Regions from separate parts of the Shewanella sp. 0m-6 genome, predicted to be linked through region 2. Evidence: predicted binding sites of a transcription regulator. Region 2 holds the regulator's gene; the other holds the start of a gene.
The links. Region 2 encodes LexA, which represses DNA repair genes until DNA is damaged. Its sites were predicted from a motif close to TACTGTATNNNNATACAGTA; they were not measured.
Positions count from the first base shown of each region.

Region 1 (15,126 bases), on a different contig from region 2:
GAGCATGGCACCGGCGATGGTGGCTGTGCTATCTGCAGTCAATGCACGATTAAGGCGTGGCAGGCGTCCTTTATCATCCAAGAAACCACCACGCTGAGCCACTGCAACTAAGGTGCCGGACGTATCGAACAGATCGACAAACAAAAAGGCAAACACCACCGACAACATACTGATCTCAAGCACACTCGATAGGTCCATCTTCATAAAAGTTGGTACTATTGAAGGTGGCATAGCAACCACGCCTTGATACTGCACATCACCCAATAATAGCCCTAATGCGGTAACGGCAAGAATACTAACAATAACTGCCGACTTCATACCTCGGTGCACCATGGCAATAATCAAGAAAAAACCCAGTACCGCCATAACGGCAGGAAATGCAGTCACATCTCCCATGGTGACTAAGGTTGCAGGACTCGCAACCACAATCCCCGCACTTTTCAGCCCGATAAGCGCTAAAAATAGGCCGATACCCGCTGCAATACCAAAACGCAAAGACATAGGGATGCTATTGACTATCCATTCACGGATCCGCACTAAAGACAGCACTAAGAAGCAGATCCCCGATAGGAAAACCGCACCCAGCGCGGTTTCCCACGAATAGCCCATCTCGCCAACAACCGTATAGGTAAAAAAAGCGTTTAATCCCATACCTGGTGCCAGCGCAATGGGATAGTTGGCAACGAAACCCATGATAAAGCAACCAATGGCGGCAGCTAAACAGGTCGCAACGAATACGGCGCCATGATCCATACCGGCATCAGCGAGCATCATAGGATTAACGAAAATAATGTAGGCCATGGTCAAAAATGTTGTTAGGCCCGCAACGACTTCTTGTTTTAACGAAGTTTGGTTTTGTTTTAATTTGAATATTTTCTCTAGCATGGAGCTGAGTCCCTTATTTTTTATTATATTGATTTGTAGGGTGTACTCATTGAGAGCACTTAAGTATGACTTTTCTTTTTATGAAACAATAATAGTTTTATTTACAGGGAGTCTAGGTTGATAAAGCACGCATATAGAGGTGTACAATAACTGTCCAACTTGTACATTTCGAAGCGATTATACGGAGGCTTTAGGCCAGAGGCTAGATATTTAAAACGCATGTTTATTTTTGAGTTTGGCAATTCGGGAGGCTACTCAGTTCAGTTTTAGCCTGCTTCAGTGATCTGATTGTTTTGTTGTTGATAACAATTGGCATGTCAGCGATTAACGTTAGACTTCGTCTAAAAATTAAAGCAATCAAACTTCGTTTGATAAAAGATCGTGAACTTCCAAATCACTGAAGGATTTCAAGTTAGATTGCGTCGAACAACTAAAGTCGCGGCGCTTCGCCCGCACCCGAGAGATTGTATAGCATAGCCATAATGTTATTTTTAGGCCAAGCATGACAATCAGCTAAAGTGGTTCCAATGGCCTGCGGCCAGCGCATATGCAGACACTGCCGTGACACGCAGCAAGTCCATCCCTGGAAGCTCGGCCATGACGTCTATGTCATGGACGGTCACGGCCGTATCTACACCGAGTTAGAAAAGCACAAGCTTTGACATTGGAAGTTAAGGTTGTCCTATCTTTTATGGGAATCACTCTTAAATGCTTTTTATACCAACTTTAGCTCAAATGACTCGACGGTTTTCTCAATTTCTACAGGGTTGGTAGTAGAAGCTTTATACTCTGGGTCTTCTAAATGAGATTGATTTAATATTCTGGTAATCTCTATTGAGAAAGTTTCTAAGTTAGTAGCATTTTCTAATAGCCCAAAGTCAAAGCCGGACTCCACTAACTTTTTATAAATACCAGCTAGTATCATTGAAATTGACACTTGGAACTTATTACCACGCTTTGAAGAAATACCATATATCTCTCTAGAAAAAGGGTATGGCGTTATGTTGGCTAGCGTGGATACAAATGCATTAAATCCATCGAGTAAACGCTCTGTTTTCTCAAAGTTTTGATCGCACGTATCATTTTCTGACTAGTAGTTTAATTCAAGCCACCCATGTTAAATCAACAAGATAGCCCCAACTTGCCAGATTGAGATTCCAAGCCACATAAAACTATCAAGTCATATTTCCAGATTGGCGATTAAAGATAAGACAGTATCAATTAGCGATGCTTTTGCTGAAAAGTAATGGATTTTAAACAAAGAGAGTTAGCTCATAGAATGATTCTATAAACTAAATAAGAAGATTGTGTGAATGCTTAACCTGCCTGGAGGAACTCGCAGCTGCGCGCGAAATGTCGTCGTCGCTTTTCTAGGTGTTCACAGTAGTCAGTTAACTCCTGTAACGAACCAACCGGCCCATGGAACAACTTACCAAAATCTGTAGCAAGCTTGACCCAGTTCTCACTAGCAATATTGAGTGTATTCAGAATCTTTTCTGCATTAGCAGAAATGGCTCCTCGCTTGTCATCCCTAATGATTCGACCCGTTTCATCAACAAGCGTTAGGTAATCTTCAAACGAGAAGTTAATGCCTTTCGGTTGATACTTTTTTTCATTACCAAGAAAGGGCAGTAACTTGGCAGGCTGCTTGCCCTTTAATGCAGCCTTCACTCTTAGTTGCAAGCTGGTATAGTCTGATTGTTCAGGTGTTTTAACCACCTTGGCGCGTATAGGATTAAGCTCAACATAGGCCATACAGGCAAGTACTGCGGCTTCATCAAGTAATGCTTGTGACTTAAAGCGTCCTTCCCAAAAATGCCCAGTACAGTTGTCTTCATAATTTGCTTGCCTTGCTATCGGTTCATTAAGGCAACGCATAAACCAACTGATATCACTTAAGCGTGAACGATAAGTCGCAATGAGTTTTTTTAATACTGCGACCATGCATGCTTCAATCACATCACCTTTAACAAACTTTTGAGTTAAGTCTGTACCGTTAAACAGCTTATGCCATTGTTCAACAACATCCCTATCCGTCCAGGTATTCACCGTTTCTAAGTCAATATAGAGTACGACATGTAGGTGGTTACTCATCACTGCATAGGCTGCGACATCAATCGCAAACACCTCTGTTAACTTCAGAATTTGCGACTCTACCCAACCACGGCGATGGTCATAGTTCTTGCCTGTGTATTTATCATCACCACACAAATAGGCGCGTCGAACTACACGGCTACAACAGTGATAATACGGCGTATCTTCAAGGCTAATTAAGGTACTTCTTGCCCGCGGCATACCAACCTCCTACTTCAGCATTCACTAAAGTTTAGTCAGAGGAAGTAGAACTTGCCATTTATATTGGGTGTCAAAGCTTGAATCATTACTCGACTTTTTTGCGGCCAAACTAAACACCACTGCAGTGTTGGCAATGCTTATAAAATGAGAGTTCTAAATCCAAAGCAGAAAAACAGCTCAAAGAGCTGGCAAAACATGTTTCAACTATCTCTAACAAAGCGCTATAAGGAAATCGGCATAATGTTGCTGGCGTTAATTCATTGCAATATCGGTATTGACGCCCACCAGCCTTTAGCATCCATTAAAATTTAGGCAAAAAAAACCAGCTCAAAGAGCTGGTAAGACATGTTTCAAGTGTTCCATAAGGAAATCGGTTAGCGCGCCAGCGTTAATCAATGGCATATCAACTGTGTCAATATACAACTTGAGGTCTAAACACACCCAAAGGGTGTTATAAGGTTGATGGATGATGGATGATGGAACTACTTTTAAGGAGGGTTAGCCCTTAAAAGTCATGGCGTATAAACCGCCACGCAAAACATTTGAATTAAACCAAGTGTTTTGCCAGTAAATCGTAGTTTGCCCTGTATAAGGCATAGTCAGTACTCCTAACAAAGTTGTTAATATCATCTCAAATTAAATTAGCCAATGGGGTTGAGCCAAACTAATTTAATGAGTCAACTTGTCGCTCGATTCCTTGGAGAATGATCCGTCCTGGATAGACTTACAAACTGGAAAGCTCTGCTTAACCAGTGAGAGCAATTATAAGCCCGCGTAATTTTATTACAAGTATTTATTGTAAATAATGCTCAAAAACTGTCACAGCGGTAATTTTACGACACAGTGTAGTGACACATATCACAAAACACCCGTGTATAATGTGAAGCTTCACAACCCGCTATCTTTCGCGATCAAAAATACTACAACTATCGAACAAGATTTAAGCGCTTAGCAGGTAAAAGTGCAAGTTTAAGCTAAAAAAAAGCCCGCTCAATGAGCGGGCAAGACATTTCAAGTGTTCCTAGTGGAAATTGGTTAGCGCGCTAGCGATAATCAATGGCAAACAGCGGAAGTATACTAACTCGGGCTATCTGCGACTTGGTCTATAAGTATCTAAAAGATACAATAAAGGTTGATGGAAACTGATGCGACTTTATATAAGGAGGGTTAGCCCTTAAAAGTCATGGCGTATAAACCGCCACGCATACTCTCAGTGTTTAACCAAAAGCTTTGCGAATAAATAGTGTTACTAAAATACATAATTAATACTCCAAACAAAGTTGAATTCCTAATGCTCTACTTTCGTAAAAGCCGTTCGCTGGCTTGTAGAGTCAACTTGTCGCTCGATTCCTTGGAGAATTATCCATCCTGGATAGACTAAGTGTCGTTAAGCACCATTGCTTATCCGACGAAAGCAATTATAGGTATTTGTAGTTTTATTACAAGCTTTTTTATTAAATAAGCGTAAAAAAGCCACTTTACGTTATTTTATTACAAAACCTAACTGTAACTCTGCTCTATTTGAGTCATTTTGTACCTTTATCTACAGCTATCGCAGAGGCTGAACGAAAAGATCTGAAATTAAGGGAGCTAAATCGAGCGGGGCTAAATAGAGGTAGCTCAATTTGTGCTTATTTCAGGCCTAAAATAAAAAAGCTGGCACTTGAGCGCCAGCTTTAAGCAAACTATCAAGCGCAGTTAAGCGCTAGACAGTTAGAGGTTGTTGCTTGAGAGCAATCTTGCTCGGTTTAACTTTCCGTTATGTATTTAAACAATCCAACTAATGGTGTGGCGGTTGGTGATCCATATTGTGGATGACCTTCCGTTGCACTACCGGCAATATCTAAATGTGTGTAAGCAATCGGCAGAGCCGCATTTAAACCATGACCACTCAATCCAGAAGCTTCAATCAAAAATGCTGCTGGATACTGATGGCCACGCGCGGTGACAGAAGATGGCGCGTTGTTAGACGACAACATGTCTGCGGCTGCCGACGGGTCGACAATTTTACTAAAGTCATCACGGCGTAACTGAGATACCTCGATAGGCTCCCCCCAAAGTGCGGCCTGTTGCTGCATAACAGATGCGACATTAGCCTGCTTGGCAACACTGTTTTCCACCGCTGCGGTATATCCGCCGAAACAGCGAACCACATGGCCGGTCAATGTGGCCACTGAAAACATTTGTGGCTTGACGGCATTCACGGCTTTTAAACGTAAATGTGATAATAGATCGGCTAACACCAAACGCCCTTCTGCGTCGGTATTACCAATACGCACCCGCTTGCCTGCGTGGCTGGTGATAATTTCATCGGTAACAAACGCCTCACTACCTATGCTATTTCTAACGAGCCCCAGCTCAGCAACGATGCGTATACCTTTAGGTTTTAGCATACCAATAGTTTTCATTAGTCCAGCTACTGCTGCCGCACCACCTTTATCGCGACTCATGCCAGCCATACCACCAGCAATTTTTAAGTCTGCTCCACCAGTATCATAAACCACACCTTTTCCAGCGAAGAAATAGCTACGCTCAATTGGGCCTTCACCAACATATTCAAGCTTAACTACGCGAGGCTGATGCCTTAGTACGGCAAACGAAGAGCGACCAACGGCACTTAATAGCGGGTAGTCTCGCTCAAGAATATCTCGGTCTTCAACCACGCTGATTGCCAGCCCAAGATCGTTTAACGCATCTAGACAATAATCCGCAAAGGCTGGCGCTGACATACGCTCAGGCTCTGTACCACATAAGTCACGAGCCAGGCTACGACCAGCCTCAATCGCCGTTAACATTTCACCTGTGTGTTCGCTGCCTAATAAGCCAATTGCCTCTAACGGCTCATCGGCTCCACCGGCTTCTCTAAGCTCTAGTGCTTGCCAAAGTTCCTGCCCACAAGCGAGCGCTGCAACCTGCTCGGCATGTTGATAACGATGCTCAGCTAAGCCATTAACGAGTAACAGCGGTCGTCTTGCCCCCGCCTCTTTAGCAAGCTTGATCCCTTGCCTTGCTGCATCAGCAAACACCCGCACATCTTGATAGTCATCATCAGCCTTTGTAACCGGTGCAACAATAAGACGTCCACCCGCCATGCCTGGCGCAAAAAGCAGAGTGGCTGATTTGCCAACTCGCTTATCCACCTTCTGGCCATGATTAGCCAGCAAGGATATCTCTTCAAATTGTATCGAGTCCAAGTCCGGTGTAACCACCACCAGCGCATCCCAACCATGACCTTCAAAAATAGCATCTTGTTCAACTACATCAATAAACTTAACTGACCCCATAACCCTTCCTTATTATATTTTATATTGCCATTTTGCCTCATAACCCATTTGGCAAAACGACTCATTTGCTCAGGCATTATTCCTCTATTGTGCTTAGATTACCAACGACTTTAATGTGCATGAAAATGATTATGGAAACTTTGCCTGCCACGTAAGATTTAAAGCCATTGCAAACGACTCCGCGGCGCCCAAAGACTATGCTAGACTGTGTGCATTTTCCGCCACACCCGCACCAGCGCGCTATCGATTTAAATAAAATCGACGACTTAATAGCACTTGGGTGATTTTATTAGAACAGGGGATTTTTAAGTGACCACTTTAAACCAATTACAACCACAAGCACTTTGGCAATGGTTCGAGCAGATCTGTGCTATTCCACACCCATCTAAACATGAACAAGCATTGAGTGCGCATATTCAAGCTTGGGCTAAAGATAAGCAGCTGAGCGTTGTCGAAGATAAAGTTGGCAACCTGATCATCAAAAAGCCCGCAACCGCCGGCATGGAAAACCGCAAAATCGTAGTGTTACAAGCCCATATTGATATGGTGCCACAAAAGAACGCAGACAAAGTTCACGACTTTGAAACAGATCCTATTGAAGCGTATGTTGATGGTGACTGGGTCAAAGCAAATGGTACAACTTTAGGTGCTGATAACGGTATTGGTATGGCATCTGCTCTGGCTATTTTAGGCGCCGATGACATTGTTCACGGCCCACTAGAAGTACTGCTGACAATTGATGAAGAAGCAGGCATGACTGGGGCGTTTGGTCTAGAAGCTGGCATGTTAGATGCTGAAATCTTGATCAACACCGACTCAGAGCAAGAAGGTGAGATTTACATGGGCTGCGCTGGCGGTGTTGACGCACAGTTATCAGTACCTATGGTTTGGCAATCGCCAGAACCGACCAATGCCAGCTATAAGTTGTCAATCTCGGGCCTAAAAGGGGGCCACTCAGGGGTTAACATCCATTTAGGTCGTGGTAATGCTAACAAGCTTTTAGCCCGCTTCCTGTTTGACCATGGCGATGAACTGGCTATTGAGTTAACTCAGTTTACTGGCGGCTCACTGCGCAATGCCATTCCACGTGAAGCAGACGTTAATTTTATGCTTCCTCCTGAAAACTTGGCTTTACTGCAAGAGCGTGTTTCAGCGTTTCAAGCCTTAGTTCGTCAAGAGTTAGCCATCGCCGATCCAGGTACGATTCTAACGCTAGAAGAGATCCCAGCAGAAAAACAGGTCATGAGTGAAGAGTCACAACAGATCTTAATTGACGTGCTTAATGCTTGCCCTAATGGCGTCATTCGCATGAGTGACGAAGTAGAAGGTGTTACAGAGACATCACTTAACGTGGGTGTGATCAGTACCGATGACAATAGCGTGCAAATCTTATGCTTAATTCGCTCTCTTATTGATTCAGGTCGCGAAGAAGTTGAAGGCGTATTGAGCTCACTGGCTAACCTTGCTGGAGCGAATGTTGAATTTAGTGGTGCATACCCAGGCTGGAAGCCAGACAATAGCTCACCAGTTATGGCAAGCGTACGCGAAACCTACGAGGCAATTTATAACAAAGAGCCGACGATTATGGTGATCCATGCAGGTCTTGAATGTGGTCTATTTAAGAAGCCTTACCCTGAAATGGATATGGTTTCTATTGGCCCAACCATTCGCTACCCACACAGCCCTGATGAAAAAGTTAACATTACTACTGTTGGCCAATACTGGAAGCTATTGTTAGCGGTACTGGAGCGTACACTAGTTAAAGGCTAATCAATAAAACAGCTTTATAAGAATAAGGCCACTTAGTCATAAGTGGCCTTTACTATCTATAGCAGAGGATAAGGTATCAATTGGCGCTTTAGTCCTAAGTAATTGTTACCCACACAGCCCTGATGAAAAAATTAACATTACCGTTAACATCACAACTGTTGGCCAATATTGGCAGCTATTATTAGCCTTTAACGTCGAAGTAAAACTAAAATATGAGCTATTTCTGACGGTGTGCTTAAAAACCTAAATCCATCTGCGAGCTATCTATATCATCATGCTCAGAAGCGACACTATTCGAGGCGAGACCGACCGATACACCCAATAAGCGAATACCTCGCTCATTTTGCCTTTCCATCGCTTGCTCCAGTAGCTGATAAAACAGATTCACCGAGATCTCATCGCTGCGATGCTCAATCGTGGTCTGCTTAAAATCTTCAAATTTTAGCTTAACCACTTGCTTGTTGATCACTCTATCCTTAGCGCTACGGCTCACCCGCCCTGCGAGCTCTTGAATAAGTTGTGGCATCACCGCACGGCATTGCTCAAGGGTATGGATATCTTTAGCCAGTGTAGTTTCAACGCCGACTGATTTTCTCTCACGATTGGGCGAAATCGCTCGCTTGTCTATCCCTTTAGCGCGCTCAATCAGCACTGCTCCAAATTTACCAAACCCTTCTATTAGCTTAGCTTCAGGATAAAGCTGAATGTCGCTGCAGGTATGCAGCCCCAGATCGGCTAACTTTTTAGCGGTCACCTTGCCAACACCGGGAATTTTTATCAGTGGTAAGGTTTTTATAAACTCATCAATCATGTCTGGGCGGATCACATATTGTCCATTCGGTTTATTTAAATCGGATGCTATCTTGGCAAGAAACTTAACTGGCGCGATGCCTGCCGAAGCAGTTAAACCGGTCTCGGCTAAAATATCGGCTCGAATAGCCTCGGCCATCAAGGTCGCAGAGCCTTTACAATGGGGACTCTCTGTCACATCAAGATAAGCCTCATCAAGGGATAAAGGCTCTATCAAGTCAGTATATCGTTCAAATACAGCCCTAATCTGGCTAGAAACCTCTTTATATACCTGCATACGCCCAGGGACTAATATCAAGTCAGGACAAAGCTTTAGCGCTGAGCCTGACGCCATGGCTGAACGAACCCCAAATTCTCGAGCTTCGTAATTACAGGTACTGATCACGCCACGGCGATCACTGCGTCCTCCCACAGCAATAGGTTTGCCTCTTAACTCAGGAAAGTCACGCATCTCCACCGCTGCATAGAAGCAGTCCATGTCGACGTGAATAATTTTTTGCAAGCCAATATCCTCCGTACAGAATATTACTGTATATAAAAACAGTATTCAATAAAAAGCATACCTTTAGCCTGTTTTAAGCTAACCATTCGCCCTTGTTGATCAGGGCGATCGATTAATCCTAGGCAATAAAAAGGGAAGCCGTTTGGCTTCCCATTTCAACACTCAGTCACATGTAAACTCAGTCAGATTTCAAAATGCTGTCATTTTAAGTCTAGATCTTAAACTGCTTAATGTTGTCACCGAGGGATCGACTCACCTGTGCAAATTCGTCAAAGTTATTTGATAGTGCCTCACTCGCTGCTAACGACTCATCCGATAACGCGCGAACATTTTCAACATTACAAGCAACCTCTTCGGCCACAATCGCTTGCTGACCTACAGCGGTGGAGATCTCTATGGTTTGCTGCTGAATCGCTTCGATGGCACTCGTGATGCTATCCAGTGCCACTTCAACTTTAGCGGTAAGATCTTGCCCCATATTGGCTTGCTCAACCCCTGACTCCATCACTTGCTCAGCCTCATTGGCATTTTGTTGTAGTGTCTGGATGATCTCTTGAATGTTTGCGGTCGAGTCTTGCGTACGAGATGCTAAGGTTCTTACCTCATCCGCCACAACGGCAAAGCCTCGGCCTTGTTCACCCGCTCTCGCCGCTTCAATCGCTGCGTTAAGTGCTAACAGGTTTGTTTGCTCTGCGATACCACGAATAACATTAAGTACCTCGCCAATCTGCTCAGAACGGGTTCTAAGTTGCTTAACGACCTTTGCCGCATCAATCACCTGTTTAGATAACGCCTGCATGCCTTGAGTCGCTTGAGCGACAATCTCACTGCCTTCACTCGACTGAATCTGCGCCTTATCAGCAAATTCACTGGCTCTTTGGGCACTTGCGGCCATCTCTTGGCTAGTGTGTGCCATTTCGGTTGCGGCCGTGGCCACAGAAGCTATCTCTTGTTTTTGCTGACTCACCGACTGCAATGCTTGACGACTCACAGCAGACGCATCATTCACACCTTGCTCTACTTGCAGCGTTAGCTCACGAGTCTCCTGCAGCATGCCCTGCACCTTCGCCGCAAAACGGTTAAATGCATCACCGAGCTTACCCAGCTCATCTTCTCTATTCATGTCGATGCGCTTAGCAAGATCGCTATCTCCCTCGGCAATGTCTTCCATCGCTAACAATAAATTATTTACCTGCTTTCTAAAGGGTAATAACGTGGCCCAAACTGTCATCCCAACTAATGCCATAATCAAAAATGACAATAATATCGAGCTGACAATCGCATCGGTAACAGGTGCTTCTATAACTGCGGTTGGCAGCATGAAGGCTAGGTGCCATTTTTGCTCAGGATAACTCCCGCCGACCTCTATAAAGCTGACCCGCTGAGCCTCGCCGTTAAATATAACCTCGCCAAATCCCGACGCCTGTGTCTGCATCTGTTGACTCAACTTGGCAAAGCCTTGGGTATCATTAAACTGGCTATCGACTAAAGCAGCGTTAGAGCCTGGGGGGAAACCCTCAGAAAAGCCTGGGAAGTAGACCAACTTGCCTGCATTGGTCATTAAGAAAGCTTGGCCCGCATCCTGATACTTAATCGGTGCTAACAACTCACTGCCGATGGTATCGATGAGAATATCCATACCACCAATACCAATAAAGCGGCCAGACTCATCTTTAACAACGGTTTTTATGGTCGCCGATATAGAACCATCATTAGCATCTACGGCTGGATCGCCGACGAACATGCCGTTTTTATCTATGGCTTCTTGCCACCAAGGGCGCTTATTGGTGAAGTACTCACTATCGTTGTAGCGCCCATTAAGATCAAAGTACTCAAAGGTATTGGCTGAGCCAAAGAACACTGACTTAATATCGCTATCCTGAATTGAAAAATACTTAAAATAATCGATGATAGATTGATAATCTTGATCAGCTGAAACATCACTTAAGCGGCTGTTATATTGGCTAAACCAATCTACAACTGTTGGGTTAGCAAACACCGCGTGAATAAGTTGACCTTTGGCCGCAAAGTAACTGCGTACTTCGTTAGACTTTAATTGGACTAGGCTGGTTAAGTCATTATCGATTTGTTGACGTGTGCTGGCGCTTTCATTTTTGACCAGTAAAAGCGCAACGACGGTAAATAACACTGCAAGTGCACCCACTATCGTAACCACCAGCTGTAGACTCAATGAACGTTTAAACCACTGCATCGACTCCCCTCTTTGTTATATTTTATGAGTAGATTTTGTTATCAGGCAGTCATAAATCTAACAGAAAAAGATGTAGATTAAAGGGGGAAATAAGCACTGAAGCGTATCGACAGGCTATCGAAGAAAGTGGCATAAGTTAACTAGGTAACGATATAAAGCTAAAGCCTTTCATTTACGCAAGATATTAGGTGAGATCGACTACATAGAAAGGCAAAAGGCAAAATAAATCGCTAGCCAATTTTAGCGTAACTTAAATAAGCCTGTGAGCATCGTTATCTCGTCGCTAGATAGAATATTTTGCACACTATAAACGCTCGACTTTTTACTTGAAGCTTTTGAGTTGAGCTCATTGTCATTTTGCTGTTTTTCAAATATCTCAATGCATTTAACGAGATACTCAACCTGGATAAGACTTTGCGCATCGAGGTCAAACCGAGGTGATTTTGCAGAAATAAACATAAGTTCGCCCCTTAATCATTCACTAACATGGCTATACAACAGTGATACAGAGAGTGGCTTGATCCTTGTCTGTCGTTATATGAAAATTAAAACGACGAATGCAACTAGCATAGACTGCACTAGCTGAATATGGGCTGTACAAACGTCCCTGTACAAAAATCATCCGAAACAATATGTAATCCTAGTCTATAAATAAAAGTTTGCACAAAAAAAGAGACGTATATAAACGTCTCTTTTTTTGTGCAAACTCGAAGGGTTACATTTTACTTTGCAGGTAATTTTGTAAGCCCACTTTATCAATTAATCCTAGCTGTTTTTCAAGCCAATACATATGGTCTGCCTCTGTTTCTTCAAGCAGCACCTCTAAGATTTCACGACTCTCATAATCACTTTTTAGCTCACATAAAGCAATTGCACTGCGTAAGTTATCGGCAACTTGATATTCATAGGCTAAGTCATTCTTGAGCATCTCTTGAGTGTCTTTACCAATATTGAGTGCTTCACGGCTAGCAACGTCAGGCGTGCCTTCTAGAAACAGTATTCTTTGCACCAACTTTTTAGCATGCTCACGTTCATCGTCTGACTCATGGGAGATCCGCTCGTGTAACTCGTTTAGCCCCCAGTCTTCATACATTAAACCATGTACAAAATACTGATCCATTGCAGATAGCTCGCCGGTGAGCAATTTATTGAGTGTGTCGATGACTTCTTGGTTACCTTTCATAATGCTCTCCAGTTAGCCCATCTTAGACTGCAAGTAATTTTGAATACCGGTTAATGAAATAAGCTCTAATTGAGCCTCTAGCCAATCTAAATGCTCTTCCTCGTCTTCCAATAGATCTTCTAGGATATCGCGACTAACGTAATCAGCCATTGATTCACACAGTGCAATCGCTTCACGAAGAACCACTAACTCTTCTTCAAGCATCACTTTGTCACACTCAAGTATTTCCTGGCTGTGCTCACCGATACGGATCTTGTCTAACTGTTGTAGATTAGGCAGCCCTTCCAGAAACAACACCCGCTCAATCAGTTTATCGGCATGCTTCATATCTTGAATCGATTTCTTATAGGCTTTTTCATCGAGCTCACCTAAGCCCCAATTCTTATACATACGCGCATGAAGAAAGTATTGATTGATAGCTGTAAGCTCGCTGGTCAGTACTTTGTTTAACTGACTAATGACCTTAGGTTGTCCTTTCATCTATTCATCCTTAGTTAAATTGATCTATATCAATCTTTATAAGCTAGAACAAAAAACAACCAAGTTCAAATAAACATTATATTTCAACAATTTATTAAGAAAAACAATTCTCATTAGCACTACAATTCTTAACAAGTGGGTAGCGCGATTAAATCGCTAATTTCTACTGTGAAACGAGGGGCTTAGTCGGGAGAGAAATAAAAAAACTCAAATACAATGTAAGATACATAACTCATAAGCTGCCATGCGGGATGTAACAGAGGAAAGCTTTAGATAAAAAAGATATAAAAAAGGCCCCTACCAAGGAGCCTTAATCACCGAACCATCAACAGAACTAGATAATACGGTTCTGCTCTAACTTTTCTCGGCGTTCTTGTTCTGCCATTCTAGCTTTACGCTTATCACATGGATCATCACAATCACATGCTTTCTCAATTCCGAGCGCACCTAGACCACCGCAGCTTCCAGCAACAGCTTGTCGTTTGACTAAATAGCCTATCGACATTAAGAAAAAGAAACCTAATAACACGACAAAAGCCGCAATAAATGTGCTCATATTCGACTCCAACTACTGAGTAACGAAAGGTTTAAAGGCTTCACTATAGAAAACTTTAAAGCCATCATCCTGCTTTTCAATAAGCATTATCGCTAGATGCTCACGTTTAGCAAGTTCTAGTGATGCTTGAGTACCTAATACCATCATAGCGGTTGCGTAGCCATCTGCAATCATAGACTCTTCATGCAGTACTGTCACAGATGCTAATCTATGGTTTATTGGGTAGCCAGTGCGCGGATCGATCAGGTGTGAAAAACGCTGTCCGTCTTCCTCGTAATAATTACGATAATCACCGGATGTTGCCATCGCCATATTTTTGGGGGCTATGACCTGCTGGATCCCATTACCGTTATCACCAGGCTGCTCAATCGCAATACGCCATAATGAACCATCAGCTTTAGTACCACGCAGGCTAATTTCACCGCCAATCTCGACCAAATATCCGGTCGGATTATACTTATCTAACAAGGCGGCTATTTTATCAACACCGAAGCCTTTTGCAATCGAAGAAAGATCAACGTAGATATCAGGGTCTTGCTTGCTGATCTTATTACCGTCAACAGCAATATCCTTAATACCAGTACGCTCCATCGCTGCATCTATCTGTTGCTTTGATGGAATTTGCGTCGGTCGTTTATCTGGGCCAAAGCCCCACAAGTTAACTAAAGGTCCCAGTGTTATATCTAGGGCGCCATCGGTTGTTTTATATAATGCTAATCCTTCAGCAATTACCTTGGCTGTATCAGCCGATACTTCAACCTTATCTTGACGAGTCATCTGGTTAAACTTAGATAACTCAGAATTGGGTCGATAGGTCGACATCTGATCGTTCACCTGCTCTAAAGCTAGGTCGATCTCAGCTTGCAGTAACTGGGGATCTGGCATCTTCTCGTTAGGCACAACTTTAATGTGATAAGTCGTTCCCATCGTGTTGCCAGACAGTGAAATCACTTCAGCTTGTTTAGTACAAGCTGAAATAAAAAAGGCTAACCCGATAAGGGCCAGCCAGTTTACTAAGGTCTTAAACATATTGACCTAGATCTCCAATAAGAGAAGGGTTAGCCACCGAAGTCATCCAATAAGATGTTTTCATCTTCGACACCAAGATCTTTTAGCATAGCAATTACTGCAGCATTCATCATTGGTGGG
Region 1 covers NZ_JBRIMD010000006.1:164,420-179,545, forward strand. The annotation lists gene ACVBJC_RS06910 (NCS2 family permease) at 1-885, opposite strand, end outside; gene ACVBJC_RS06915 (hypothetical protein) at 1,601-1,822, opposite strand; gene ACVBJC_RS06920 (transposase) at 2,203-3,180, opposite strand; gene ACVBJC_RS06925 (M17 family metallopeptidase) at 4,929-6,464, opposite strand; gene ACVBJC_RS06930 (aminoacyl-histidine dipeptidase) at 6,774-8,234, shown strand; partial or broken gene ACVBJC_RS06935 (hypothetical protein) at 8,302-8,481, shown strand; gene dinB (DNA polymerase IV) at 8,470-9,546, opposite strand; gene ACVBJC_RS06945 (methyl-accepting chemotaxis protein) at 9,758-11,758, opposite strand; gene ACVBJC_RS06950 (hypothetical protein) at 11,999-12,217, opposite strand; gene bfr (bacterioferritin) at 12,474-12,941, opposite strand; gene bfr (bacterioferritin) at 12,954-13,421, opposite strand; gene nqrM ((Na+)-NQR maturation NqrM) at 13,756-13,977, opposite strand; gene ACVBJC_RS06970 (FAD:protein FMN transferase) at 13,990-15,006, opposite strand; gene nqrF (NADH:ubiquinone reductase (Na(+)-transporting) subunit F) at 15,036-15,126, opposite strand, start outside.
Region 1: a site for LexA is predicted at 9,571-9,590, ahead of dinB (DNA polymerase IV). Genes of this name have one in related genera too.

Region 2 (15,126 bases):
GGTCACCGAGCAAGGTGGGGAAACGTTACTGCTCTCAGGTGGCGATATTAACACTGGCGTACCTGAGTCTGATCTTCAAGACGCCGAGCCAGATTTTATCGGCATGAACCACCTTGGATATGACGCCATGGCCGTGGGTAACCATGAGTTTGATAATCCATCGACGGTGATGGATAAGCAGAGAGGCTGGTCAAAGTTCCCGTGGTTATCGGCCAACATCTATCGCCAAGTCGATGGTGAATGGCAACGCTACTTCGAACCCTACAAGCTATTCGAGGTTCAAGGCTTGAAGCTAGCCGTAGTCGGCCTGACTACCGAGCATACCGCTGAGATAGGTAATCCAGAATTCGTTGAAGATCTAAAATTCACTTCAGCACAAGCTGAGGCAAAAAATATTTTGGCAGAGCTTGAGCAGAAGCATCAACCGGATCTTGTTTTTGGTCTCACCCATATGGGTCACTATGAAAATGGTAAACATGGAAGTAACGCGCCCGGTGATGTTGCTCTTGCCAAAAGCCTAAAGCCTGGCCAGATCCAAGCAATCATTGGCGGACATTCACAGTTGCCTGTGTGTATGGAAGGGGACACTGGTGAGTACGTAGAAGATTATGGTCGAGATGAGCCTTGTAGGCCTGATCGTCAAAATGGCACTTGGATCATGCAAGCCTACGAGTGGGGAAAGTTCGTTGGTCGCGCCGATTTTGAATACTATGGTGGTAAGCTACACTTGGCAAACTACGAGTTAGTACCAGTGAATACAGAAACCAAGTTTGGTTCCTACTATCCGCCTCATATGCTAACGCCTAAGGATAAGGAAACCCTCGAACTGCTTCGGCCCTATCAGCGTAAGGGGCAGCTGAAGTTGAGAGAACAGATTGGTGTTGCAAAGGCGGACTTCATTGGTAAGCGTAAGATTGTTCGTTACCAAGCTACGCCTCTGGGGGTGATGATTGCGCACGCTCAAACTCAGCTTCCTATCCCCGCAGATTTTGGGATCATAAACTCAGGTGGTATTCGAGCCACCATAAAGAAAGGGCCCATTCGCTATCGTGATGTGCTTAAGGTGCAGCCTTTTTCCAACAGCGTGACTGTAACCGAGATGAATGGAGCCGAACTAAAGAAGTATTTGTCTAGGGTTGCGCTTAAGACTCGAGGCTCTGGAGGCTTTGCCCATTTTAGCGGTATCAAGATGACCGTTGACTGTAAAGCTAAAGATGTCGATATCAGAACTGTTGGTGATAAGCCCTTCAAGCTAACAGATAAATATCGATTTACCCTCCCTAGCTATAACGCTGCGGGCGGTAATAAGTATCCCAAGTTAAAGGAAAAGGCGAGAGATACCGGCTTTATTGATGCAGATATGCTTTATCAATTCATCAAAAAGCATGACACGCTCGATCCTGCCAATTATGACAGAGCGAAAGATGTTCGCTATATCAACTCCAGAAGTTCTGATGGCTGCGGCGGTTAATCTTAGCAGTTAATAAGGTTAATCAGCTGGCACCTTAGATCTCGAAACAGAGCCCAACCTTTGATTGGGCTCTGTTTTTAAGGTATGTGTTCGGCAAACTACACCTAGCCTTTTTGTACATACCAAGGTCTTCAGCAAGTATAAAGTAGAGCAAATGCCTTGTTGCTTACCACTCCCTTCTTCTCGTTCGAGCTTTGGTAGCTGTCAGGTAAAAGTGCAAGGAAATAAAGTTGAACCAACAGCGGGCGCAAGAGGCTCAATTGCGCGGACTTATTTGTCTATGGAACAAACGCACCCGAGATACTAAATGAGTAGGCAACAAAGTCAGCTAATGAACGCTTGAGATAAAGAGATACCTTCAGGCGCTACCCAATAACGAGTTTCACATCGCTGGATTTATTTCATTTGAAACTGGATCCCACAAAAATGTGGGATCCAGTTTCAAGTGAAATTCCCCCTAATATGAAATCAATAAGTTAAGGGGCGAAATCCAGATAGGTATATCGGCTTGATCCGGGATAATGTGAAATTTACCACCAGAAATCCAGCCAAAATGAAACTCTCAATTTCAGCGAATTACAGGCCTCATTTAGAGGTAGTGCGGATCCGCATACAGGGTGGTATGGGTGCTGGAGGCTAGATACCCCCGGCTACCCGATTATGCATTTTTTGCTATTCCCATTATAACTTTCATAGTGCCTTTTTCACTTGTTAGAGAAAACGCCTCTGAAGCACGAACAACAGAAAGGCCTACCTTTGAATATGCATCAGTAATTATTTCATTGGTAAAGCCGAAATCATCTTCTCCATTGCTTCGCTTCCAATCCCATTGGATAAAAGTACCGCCTTCTTTTAGAAGAAGCTTAAGATCAGATAACGTTTTCTCGTAATCTGGCACAAAAGCACAAACGGATGACGCAACAATTAAATCAAAACCTGACTCAAAAATAGGATTGTTATTGATCGAGTTTCTTGAAATTTCGCATGATAGTGAGTTTACATTATGAATATTTTTATTCTTTAAAACTTTAATCATCTTTGGTGAGGAATCAATTGCAACAACTGAAGATGCAACATGAGCTATTTTTTCAGTTAGTTGGCCAGTTCCACACCCAAAGTCTAAAACATTTAAACCATCTAAACTTATGAATTTACACAGCGAATCAAAGGCCTTATTAGAATACTCGATTACATCTGAATTTGAATCCCAGCCATCTGCGTAATCATCCCAACTATCACTCATTATATTTTCCTATACTCGAAACGGTTCACGACTGCATAACGCCCTGCTAATAAGTGAACCATGTGCTGGCGGGCGATTTGTTCAGCAAATGGCATGACAGCCTTGGTGAGTCTGGATTTAGCTGCTTGTTATAAGCACACTACTCAATACTCATCTGTATGATTAACAACTCTATGTTTTCGTTTGAATCATTAACCAATCCATGCTCACCAAAAGGAGGGTTTTTAATCATGTCTCCTTTTTTAACTCTATATTCTTGATCTGCAATAGTCATTGTTCCGCTACCTTCAAGAATGATATACATCTCTTCATTGTTACCGTGTTTGTGATAACCAACAGTAGAATTTGGCGGTATAATTTGCCTATCAATAAAATCACATCCGCTGATAAAATCTGATTTACCCCAAATTTCATACAACTCTACAGCACCTTTTCCATCATGTGCTGAATGCTGAATTTGTTTCTCTGTCTCTAGAAAGTTGCGGATCATCTGAAAACTTCCTTGTGCTTATAACGTCTTAGTATTTGTGCGTTGCGCTGTTTGCAAGGCACAAATCGCTTGTTGGACTTAGTCGATGCTGAATCCAGATTAATTGGTATGCTTTATGCTATAGGGATTTGCTTTTTTTGATGCTGGCTCTGGGCTGTAGAGCAGGTTTTATCAATTGATATCTAGTAGAAGGTAAGTTTTTCATTGAAATTCCGTTGTCATTGTTGTGCTCCTTCGCATTTCTTTAAGTCTAACTGATCCAATGTAGGTTATACACTCGATTGAATATTTTTTAGGCCCCGCGCAGCGGCTTAGTTCAACATTTGTATAGTGTGCATGCGCGTATATTTGGCAAAAAGCGCATGCATATTTAATAAACCTACTATTTAATTTTTGTTGAAGAAAAGCTATTGATTTATCTGCACTCTACAAAAGTATTACTGGATAAACGCGCACAGAAATGAGCAAAGTGAGTATTGATGTTGAATCGAAAGTAATTCGTGATTATTGCTTATCGATTCGTAAAAGTAGGCCAACAGACTCTTCACTGTTCTTTCCTGCTTATTGCCTGTAGCTAATAAAGGGGCATGAACAGTTTAGGCAACGAGGAAGGATTCCTTCCTAGCTGGTTGCACGTAATGGGCATAAATGAGCTAAGACTAATTTATATATTCACTCAAAAATCCCCTTCCCATCGAATTCTCATCCGGAGGCCTTATCTAAATTTATAAGTGCTGATGTCCAGCAAAATATTAGTTAATTTCAGACGCTGTCCAATAACGAGTTTCACATCGCTGGATTTATTTCATTTGAAACTGGATCCCACAAAAAACAATATAACTGGTTATTACTTGCACTCAAAAAAATACTGTATATACTAACAGTTACTGTATAGAAAGACAGGGTTAACCATGAGACCACTTACACCGCGCCAAGCTGAAATTTTAGAGCTAATTAAACGTAATATTGCTGATACTGGCATGCCACCTACCCGTGCCGAGATCGCTAGACGTTTAGGTTTTAAGTCAGCCAATGCTGCTGAAGAACATTTAAAAGCCTTAGCTAAAAAAGGCTGCATTGAAATTATGCCGGGCACGTCTCGCGGTATTAAGTTAACCCAAGAAGACACTGAAGATGCAGATTTAGGTTTACCCCTTATCGGCCAAGTTGCTGCAGGTGAACCGATTCTTGCGCAAGAGCATGTCGAGCAACACTATAAAGTCGATCCTGCCATGTTCAAGCCATCAGCAGACTTCTTACTCAGAGTCCGTGGTGACAGTATGAAGAATATTGGCATACTAGAAGGTGATCTACTGGCTGTACACAAAATACAGCAAGCACGTAACGGCCAAGTGGTTGTAGCACGCGTTGAAGATGATGTTACCGTTAAGCGTTTTGAGAAAAAGGGTAACAAAGTTTTCTTACATGCTGAGAACGAAGAGTATTCACCAATTGAAGTGGATCTAGCAAACCAAAGCTTAAGTATTGAAGGTTTAGCCGTTGGTGTGATCCGTAATGGAGACTGGCAATGAACAAACTAATGGGAACGAGTCCTCGTCACCCTGGACTGTGGCAGGATATGCCATCGACCAATATGGTGAGCAGCACGAGTAATGACATCACGACTATGGTGACCCAAACTCAAGGGCGTGATGAGCTGAACCAGATCAGTGCTCAGCTTTCACAATTGAGCCAACAGGGTCGCTGGATTGTACTGATTAGCCCGCCGAATATTGGCTACAAGCAGATGCTAGCAGCTGCAGGTGTAAGAATGGACCGCATTTTACTGGTTCATGCTAAAGATGAAGTGGAAACACTTTGGGCAATGGAAAAAGCCTTAACAAGCGGTACCTCAAGTGCGGTGATTACTTGGACCAACTCTTTAGATGCTCGTGACAATCGACGCCTACAAATCGTTGCCAAAAGCGCTCGCGCTGTCGGCATTGTCATTGAACATTCGATTGATAACACAAATAAGCAACAATCTTGTCGCTCAATCAATATGCAGGATAGTGCTTTTGGTCAAGCCTCCCTGTTTGGTGCTGTTCATTAAGCAGAACATCTCCTCGCTTTCTAATACATGATGACTAGGAGGTGCGTTTTAGTAAGCGCCTTCTAGTACAAACGATTTTCTAAAGCCCTCATTCGAGGGCTTTTTTATTATCAATAATTGAAAAAGTGATCTTGATCAATATTTAAACACCAAGTAGTGTAGGAAGTCATAACAACGATATTTTGTTATATCCGAGCGATTTAGTTGTCGGTCTTTGCTCTGGGATTAGTCCTGAATTTAAAGCTTAGACTGAGATTGGCCTGATATATTTCAGCCGTATGTGCCAACGTGGTTACACCAGCAGTGAATAGCACTGAATACAATAGCCTGTGTCGCGATCCCATTAATTGCGACTCGATAGGCAAGCCACTCGCGCACTTTGAAGTCATCGTTGCTTTTTTGGGAACTGAAGAGTTTACATAGAGCAGAGACTTACTGTGTGACTCTTCTTTGTCTTGTGGACAGAGGAGAAGTCTAGTGAAGCAATTGTTGTATTGTGTGCTGGCGTTGCTATTTTCGCCCGTACTTGTTGCATCAGAAATGCCGCTTAATATGACAGAGGGTGTTACGGATATCAGTGGGCGGGTTTACAACCTCCATATGATTATTCTCTACATCTGCTGTGCTATTGGCATCGTGGTTTTTAGCATCATGATTTACGCTATGATCAACCACCGCAAATCAAAAGGCGCAGTCGCCGCCAACTTTCATGAAAGTACTAAAGTCGAGATCCTTTGGACTGTTGTACCTTTTATTATTCTTATACTTATGGCTATTCCCGCAACCAAGACATTGATTGCTATGGAAGATCCAAGTAATGCTGACCTCACCATCAAGATTACCGGCTCACAATGGAAATGGCATTACAGCTATTTCAACAAAGATGTTGAATTTTTCAGTCTGCTTTCTACCCCCAGAGCGCAGATAGATGGCGAAGAAGCAAAAGGTAAAAACTACCTTTTAGAGGTAGATAAGCCACTGGTACTACCGATTAATCGTAAAGTACGTTTCTTAATGACTTCAGATGATGTTATTCACTCCTGGTGGGTACCCGCATTTGCCGTTAAAAAAGATGCTAATCCAGGATTTATTAATGAAGCCTGGACCCGCATCGACAAACCGGGCACTTATCGTGGCCAATGTGCCGAGCTCTGCGGTAAAGACCATGGCTTTATGCCTATTGTTGTTGAAGCTTTATCAGAAGAAGATTTTGATGCTTGGCTGATTGCACAACAACAAGCCGCCAGCAATGCCGAAGTGGCAGCAAAGGCTGCCCTATCGCAAACGCTAACAATGGAAGAATTAATGGCGCAAGGCGAGCAAGTCTACCTTGCACGCTGCGCTGCCTGCCACCAGCCTAATGGTGCTGGCCTACCTGGCGTATTCCCTTCTCTTATTGGCAGCCCGCTTATTAAAGGGCCTGCTCAGCTGCATATCGATATTGTATTAAATGGTAAATCGGGCACTGCTATGCAGGCGTTTTCTAGCCAGTTAACTGCAACTGAAATTGCTGCCGTAGTGACTTATGAGCGCAATGCCTGGGGCAATAACTCAGGCGACACTGTTCAAGCAGCCGACGTAAGCTCAGATACGACCACGCCAGCAACATCGGTAGATACAACCCCAGCGACTCCAAGTGCAATACCTGCGACCTCACCTGCAACACAAGCTGAGGTTAATCAAGATACAACCTCAGAAACCAAAGCTGATGACGAGGTAACTAAAGAACTAACAACGGCACCATTAGGTGACCTAGCCATGAATGAACTCCTGACCATGGGGGAAAAAGTCTATATGACTAGCTGCGCGGCTTGTCATCAAGCAGCGGGGACAGGCCTACCTCCAGCGTTCCCATCATTAGTGGGTAGCCCAATCATCAAAGGCCCTGTAGCCGCTCACCTTGATATTGTTATCAATGGTAAACCTGGTACGGCAATGCAGTCATTTAGCGCGCTACTTACACCACAACAGCTTGCTGCAGTGGTGACTTATGAGCGCAATGCCTGGGGTAATAACTCTGGTGATGCCGTTCAGGCTTCTGATGTTGATGGTCACGGAAAGTAAGGGATTAACATGAGCACAATTACACAAGACTCACCAGCCGCTAACGACGTGAGCCATGATGACCACCACCATGGCGCGCCAAAAGGTATTATGCGCTGGCTGTTAACCACTAACCATAAAGATATTGGCACCCTCTATCTTTGGTTCAGTTTTATTATGTTTTTAACCGGTGGCGCGATGGCAATGGTGATCCGCGCAGAGCTATTTCAGCCCGGATTGCAATTAGTCGAACCCAACTTCTTTAACCAGATGACCACTGTTCACGGTTTAGTGATGGTATTTGGCGCTGTGATGCCGGCCTTTACAGGCCTAGCTAACTGGCTAATTCCGATGATGATTGGTGCTCCCGATATGGCGCTACCGCGAATGAATAACTGGAGCTTTTGGATCCTACCTTTCGCATTTTCCATTTTGTTAAGCTCACTTTTTATGGAAGGTGGCGGCCCCAATTTCGGCTGGACATTCTACGCACCACTATCGACAACCTATAGCCCTGACAGTACCGCTCTATTTGTATTTGCAGTTCATATCATGGGGATTAGCTCAATCATGGGCGCGATTAATGTGGTCGTCACTATCGTCAATATGCGTGCCCCCGGTATGACTTGGATGAAGCTGCCGTTATTTGTTTGGACCTGGTTAATTACCGCCTTTTTACTTATTGCGGTCATGCCTGTGCTCGCTGGCACAGTGACTATGGTACTCACCGATAAATACTTCGGCACTAGCTTTTTTGATGCCGCCGGCGGCGGGGATCCTGTCATGTTCCAGCATCTTTTCTGGTTCTTTGGCCACCCTGAGGTGTACATCATGATCTTGCCGTCATTCGGTATCATCTCGGCAATTGTGCCAGCCTTTAGCCGTAAGCGCTTATTTGGTTACTCATCGATGGTTTACGCCACTGCGAGTATCGCCGTTTTGTCGTTCCTGGTGTGGGCGCATCACATGTTTACTACGGGTATGCCGGTATTTGCTGAATTGTTCTTTATGTATTGCACCATGCTGATTGCAGTGCCGACAGGCGTAAAAGTATTTAACTGGGTTGCGACCATGTGGCGAGGTTCTATTACCTTTGAAACTCCCATGTTATTTGCGGTGGCCTTTATTATCTTGTTCACCATAGGGGGCTTTTCGGGACTAATGCTGGCGATCACTCCTGCTGACTTCCAATACCATGATACCTACTTTGTGGTGGCGCATTTTCATTATGTATTGGTGACTGGAGCAATATTCTCCATCATGGCAGCGGCCTATTATTGGCTACCCAAATGGACCGGCCATATGTACAGCGAAACCTTAGGGCGCTGGCACTTCTGGTGTTCGGTAATTTCAGTCAACGTGCTGTTTTTTCCAATGCACTTCTTAGGCTTAGCCGGAATGCCAAGGCGTATTCCTGATTATGCTATCCAGTTCGCTGATGTGAACCAGATTGTATCGATCGGCGGCTTCGCATTTGGCCTTTCGCAGCTGATCTTTTTAGCCGTAGTGATTAAGTGTATTCGTGGTGGTGAAAAGGCTCCAGCCAAACCATGGGAAGGCGCCGAAGGATTAGAATGGACCATTCCTAGCCCTGCGCCATATCACTCATTTACCACCCCGCCAGAGGTGAAATAAAGATGACTGAGATGAAGCGTAACGCCAATCGCAAATTGCTCGCCATGCTAATTATTGGCGCTGTGGGCATGTTTGGGTTTGGTTTTGCGCTTGTTCCTTTATATGACGTGCTTTGCGACGCATTGGGTATTAACGGTAAACCCGCAAGTACCGCCAGTGTTTATCAGCCTGTCGTAGTGGATAAAAACAGAACCATAACGGTTGAGTTTGTGTCTCAAGTGCAAAGCGACATGCCTTGGACATTTAAACCTCAGGTTAATACCATGCAAGTGCATCCCGGTGAGCTTATTCGTACTCATTTTGTCGCTACGAATTTATCGGCAGAGCATATTGTGGGGCAGGCTATTCCGTCTGTTTCTCCCGGACAGGGGGCGGCATACTTTAATAAGACGGAATGCTTCTGTTTCAATCAGCAGGTATTGCAGGCTAACGCTGCAGCCGAGCTACCACTCATCTTTTTTGTGGATCCCCAATTGCCGGATTCAATCTCGACCCTGACCCTCTCTTATACCCTCTACAACATCACCGACAAGGGCTATGTAGTAAGTGCCACAAGTAATGTCGTGGAGCAAGGAGCTGCACAATGACAACTGAACATATAGATGAAAACTACTCCAGCAATAAAAACGTCGCTGTGATTAACACAGTGACTAAAACTGGGGCTAAAGCCGTTACAGGGCAAGGAGCGGCTAAATGACAACTGAACATAAACACGAAAACTACTACGTACCAGAGCAAAGTGCGTGGCCCATTATTGGCGCGATAGGTTTATTTCTTATCGCCTTTGGTGCTGGAAGCTATGTCTCTGAATTAAAAACAGAAGGCGGCAGTGGTGGCTATATTTTGCTAGCTGGTATTGCGGTTATCATTTTCATGATTTTTGGCTGGTTTAGAACCGTTATCGCCGAATCTATGGCAGGGCTCTACTCCAAACAGATGGATCGCTCCTTTAGGCAAGGAATGAGCTGGTTTATCTTTTCTGAAGTCATGTTCTTTGCAGCTTTTTTTGGCGCCTTATTTTATGCCCGAATTATCGCAATACCTTGGCTTGGCGGCGCCTCAAATAATGAGATGACCCATGAAGTATTATGGCCAATGTTTGAAGCTGCTTGGCCCTTACTGACAACGCCAGATGGCAGCCTGACCCAAGCGATGGACTGGACAGGACTACCGCTCTACAACACCTTAATTCTTTTGACCTCTTCGATAACATTGCATTTTGCTCACGTAGGGTTAGAAAAAAATAAGCGTACCGCGTTAACCGTTTGGCTATCGATAACCATTTTACTTGGGGTAGCGTTCTTATTCTTGCAAGTGGAAGAGTATGTCCATGCCTACCAAGAAATGGGGCTGACATTAAATTCAGGCATTTACGGTAACACCTTTTTCTTGCTAACCGGCTTCCATGGCATGCACGTTACCCTAGGAACGGTATTCCTTATGGTGTTGTTTTTACGAGTGCTTAAAGGGCACTTTACCCCAGATAAGCACTTTGCTTTTCAAGCAGGGGCTTGGTATTGGCACTTTGTCGATGTGGTTTGGCTGTGCTTGTTTTTCTTTGTTTATGTGCTTTAACCACTCATATTGCCGATATTAATACGATCACATAAACAATAATGTCATCAGTAGGGTCTGGAGTTAGGTGTTATGACTCCCGTCCCTAATGCCACCAGCAGTAACAGCACCACGAGTACAGAAAAGAGGACTCGGCGACCTAAGAATTGACTCATGGGGATACTCTTTTCTCCTTTCACCATAATAAATAGGGCTCGACCTAAATTAACCAGTATGAATAGCAGTAGCAGTACGAAAACTAATTTAAAGACAAACAAAGCAGACATGGCGCTTCCTCGCGTTAAGATGAATCTTGCTTGGTTATTTATTGTGCTTTCTACTGTGATTGTGTTTTCTATTTTGGTCAAGTTAGGTTTTTGGCAGCTTGAAAGAGCTCAATATAAGGCTCTCTGGCAGCAACAACTAACAGATAGACAAGCAGCTTCTGTATTAAACTATTCGCAACTGCTCAGCCTCCCTAAAGATGAGCCTTTAACAGGGTTTAAGCTAAAAACGGCGGTGACTCCCATCTCAACCAATGTTTTCTTGCTCGATAATCAAGTCTATGAGGGTAGAGTAGGCTACATTGCCTTACAAGCTTTGCAGGTCAGTGCATCAGAGCCATGGTTGTTAGTTGAACTCGGCTTTATCTCAGCGAGTATGGATCGCTCTAAGCTACCAAACGTAACAGCGATTACCAATCCTATAATGCTAGAGGGGCGGGTTTACCAAAAGCAGTTTAATCCGATGAGCTTTGATCTGATGGCTGAAGCTGGTTGGCCCAAACGCATCCAAAATCTCAATATCCCACAGCTGTCTGAACAACTTAATCAATCGCTCTCCGGCGTCGTATTACAGCCGAGTAATCTTGACAACCTATACCCTCATCCGTGGCAACCAATCCCGTTATCGTCGCAGAAGCATCAAGGTTATGCCGTACAGTGGTTTGCAATGGCAGGCGTATTTATATTGATCATGGGCTATTTATTTTTTCGCATGTTAAAACAACGATATAACAAGTAATCATATTGCTCTATTGCTAACGAAGGTTAGACGATGTAGGTTAGAAATTAAGCTCCTAGCCGTAATGGGAAGACTTAATTTTAATCATCAAATTTGATGGATTTTAGTAAGATAAAGAGGAGATGGAATGAACTCCCCCCAAAAAAGCGGCAAAAAAACACTGATACTGTTATTACTGGCTTTTGTCCTGCCTGTGATAGCGGCAAAACTGGTGCTCAGCTTTGACCTGTACCAAGGCGGAGCCACCAATAAGGGGCAATTGCTCGATACCGATACCAGCTATCAGAATCTAGCTATGGTGAATCCACTGCCCCATGAATGGCAGTTGCTCTACCTACTTCCTAGCCACTGTAATGCCGTCTGCGAAGATAGGCTCTATATTCTTCAGCAAAGTCATACCGCACTGGGTCGACATCAAGACCGTGTTCATACCATTATTTTGGTTAATGAGCACAGTGATACGACTGTACTCGACGCCTTTGATTTTGTAACCGCAACCCCCTCTAAAGCACTTAGCCAGCTGCTTGATCAGCAAGAATTAGTGATAGTCGATCCCTTAGGTAGCTTAGTGATGAGCTACCCAGTAGCTGAAGATCATCAAGCACAAATCATGCAAGGCAAAGCCTTAGTGGCTGACCTACGTAAGTTACTCAAACTATCACGGATTGGCTAAGGAGACGTTTGATATGCAGATTAAGTCGCTATTGAAAGTCACATTAGTGTTTACTTTATGCGTGATTCTGATGGGAGCATATACTCGACTATCGGATGCTGGTCTTGGCTGCCCAGACTGGCCCGGCTGCTATGGCATGCTCAAAGTCCCTACCCAAACTCATGAGCTAAACCAGGTGCAACAAGCCTTTCCAGAACATACAGTTGAAGCAGATAAAGCATGGCTTGAGATGATCCACCGTTACATTGCCGGTGCCTTGGGTTTATTGGTATTACTCATCTTAATCCTCAGCCTTAAGACTAAGGATGCGCCTAAGAAACTGCCTATGTTTATTGCAGCGCTTATCATCTTCCAAGCTGCGCTCGGCATGTGGACAGTGACGATGAAACTGATGCCGATTATCGTTATGGCACATCTATTGGGCGGGTTTGCACTGTTCTCGCTGCTGTTATTACTTTATCTACGCAGTAAACCGCTTAGGATCCCTGGTGGTGATGCTCCTGCACGAAAGATGGCAGGCTTTGCCGCCATCTGCATTGGAGTTTTGTTACTGCAAATTATTTTAGGTGGCTGGACTTCATCAAATTATGCCGCGCTGGCCTGCACCACCTTGCCATTTTGTGAGGGAAACTGGGTTGATAATCTGAGCTTTGCTCAAGCCTTCTCGCCATTTCAAGGTGAACACGCCAGTTATGAATATGGTGTTTTAGACTATTCAGCCAGAATGACCATTCATGTTGCCCATCGTATCGGCGCTGTGATTACCGCGGTCATGCTGCTGTATTTAGCCTTCAAGCTTATTCGCACCGCTAACTCAAACATCATGCGTAATACCGCATGGCTATTAGTCGCTTTGGTCATTGTGCAAGTCGCACTGGGGATCAGCAACGTCGTTCTGCACCTACCACTGGGCATCGCGGTTTCTCATAATGGCGGCGCTGCACTATTACTACTGACGTTAGTTTTTATTAATTACGCCTTATGGCGCAAAGCATAGGGGCCTTTTATGACAACCAATAATGCCCTTTTCATTTCGCAACACAATATCGAGAGGTTTCACTAATGCAAAAACCAATCGCACTCCAGCAAGACCACTCGACGCCGCTTATTCAATGGCGCGCTTATTACGAAATGACCAAACCTAAAGTCGTGGCACTCATGTTGCTCACCGTACTCGTCGGCATGTGCTTAGCCGTACCAGGCGCTGTGCCCATCGTGCCCTTAATTGCGGGCATGGCAGGGATAGGCATGATGGCAGGTTCCGCTGCAGCCTTTAATCATCTTATCGATCGTCGTATTGATGGCTTAATGGCTCGTACCTATAACCGCCCGCTGCCTAAAGGCCGAGTATCGATAGCAAAAGCACTGACGTTTTCATTTGGCCTTGGGATCCTGGGTTTTGTCGTACTGTACGCCCTAGTTAACCCATTAACAGCATGGCTCACCTTTGCAAGTTTGATAGGTTATGCCGTGGTTTATACCGCCTACTTAAAGCGTGCGACGCCACAAAACATTGTGGTTGGCGGCTTAGCGGGAGCCATGCCACCATTACTTGGCTGGACTGCGGTTACCGGCGAATTTCACGGTAATGCACTGCTGCTTGTCATCATCATTTTTGCTTGGACTCCACCGCATTTTTGGGCGCTAGCCATTCATCGTAAAGCCGAATATGCCAAGGTCGATATCCCTATGTTACCTGTGACTCATGGTGTCGAATTCACAAAAACCTGTATTTTCCTCTATACAATTTTGTTAGCCATCGCCTGCTTATTACCCGTATTAGTAGGCATGTGTGGTCCGGTTTATTTGGTGAGTTCAACATTGCTGAGCGCTGTTTTTATCTATAAAGCTTGGCAACTTAAGTTTCACGAAGCACCCGGCATGGCGATGCAGCTATTTAAGTTTTCAATCTATCATCTGATGCTACTGTTTATCGCCTTGCTGGTTGATCACTACTTGTGGGTATAAGCCTGTTTGCATAACCATTTGACGATAAGAAATATTTACAGCTGTTATTAGGTATTAATGCGCTAGGAGAAAAAAGATGAAGCTCACATGGATTATTACAGCTATTTTAATGGTCGCTGCAGGTGCCTACGCAGGAATTCAACTAAACCAGGCTAAACCGTTAGCGCTGCAAACTAGCTTCGAGTATCCATCGCCGCAACCGTTAGCCCCATTTTCACTCACAGACCAGCGTGGTAATACATTCACCAACGCTGACTTAAATGGAAAATGGAGCCTGTTTTTCATCGGATATACCTCTTGCCCCGACGTTTGCCCGACGACCATGGGTAAATTGACCTCGGCGTACCCAAGCCTGGCGCAAGATAAAGATCTACAGGTTATCTTTCTATCTGTTGACCCACAAAGGGACTCGAGTAGCACATTGGAAAATTACATGCGCTTCTTTAATCCAGAATTTGTGGCTATCACCGGCGAACATAAGCAACTGCTGCCAGTCACCCGTAGTCTAGGTTTTGTTTATGCCATGGTAGGGGAAGGAGATAATTACCAAGTTGACCATAGCGCCTCATTTGCCCTAGTGTCACCTAAAGGTGAGAAGGTTGCGATTATCAAGCCAAAATCAGAGATCCCCGGACAATTACCTCAGATAAAAAATCGCGATTTAATTCATGACGTCAATGCAATTATTGATAAGTACTCCAGTTAACTCAGCTCAAGATTTGAGTTAAAAAACGCACAATACAAGCCTGCACACACTTTTCCTTTCATCGTGGCTTCGGTGTTGTCAGTGTTGTGAGCTAAGTAAGTGCTTCGTGGTATATCGCTTTTAAAGCAAAGAACCCAGCTTATGCTGGGTTCTTTGCTTTGTGTTTAGTCATCAAATTTAAGCTTAACTTTTGGCTTAACTTTTGGCTTAACTTAGCGACATTTCCTTTGCAGGGGCTTTGTTATCATCTAATTAGCTATTCTGCTA
Region 2 covers NZ_JBRIMD010000001.1:164,991-180,116, reverse strand. The annotation lists gene ushA (bifunctional UDP-sugar hydrolase/5'-nucleotidase UshA) at 1-1,471, shown strand, start outside; gene ACVBJC_RS00790 (class I SAM-dependent DNA methyltransferase) at 2,130-2,714, opposite strand; gene ACVBJC_RS00785 (cupin domain-containing protein) at 2,854-3,204, opposite strand; gene lexA (transcriptional repressor LexA) at 4,116-4,736, shown strand; gene ACVBJC_RS00775 (cell division inhibitor SulA) at 4,733-5,257, shown strand; gene coxB (cytochrome c oxidase subunit II) at 5,735-7,321, shown strand; gene ctaD (cytochrome c oxidase subunit I) at 7,331-8,935, shown strand; gene ACVBJC_RS00760 (cytochrome c oxidase assembly protein) at 8,938-9,522, shown strand; gene ACVBJC_RS00755 (cytochrome c oxidase subunit 3) at 9,629-10,510, shown strand; gene ACVBJC_RS00750 (DUF2909 family protein) at 10,558-10,776, opposite strand; gene ACVBJC_RS00745 (SURF1 family protein) at 10,775-11,512, shown strand; gene ACVBJC_RS00740 (hypothetical protein) at 11,640-12,185, shown strand; gene ACVBJC_RS00735 (COX15/CtaA family protein) at 12,199-13,182, shown strand; gene cyoE (heme o synthase) at 13,248-14,153, shown strand; gene ACVBJC_RS00725 (SCO family protein) at 14,230-14,859, shown strand; gene ACVBJC_RS00720 (polysaccharide deacetylase family protein) at 15,116-15,126, opposite strand, start outside.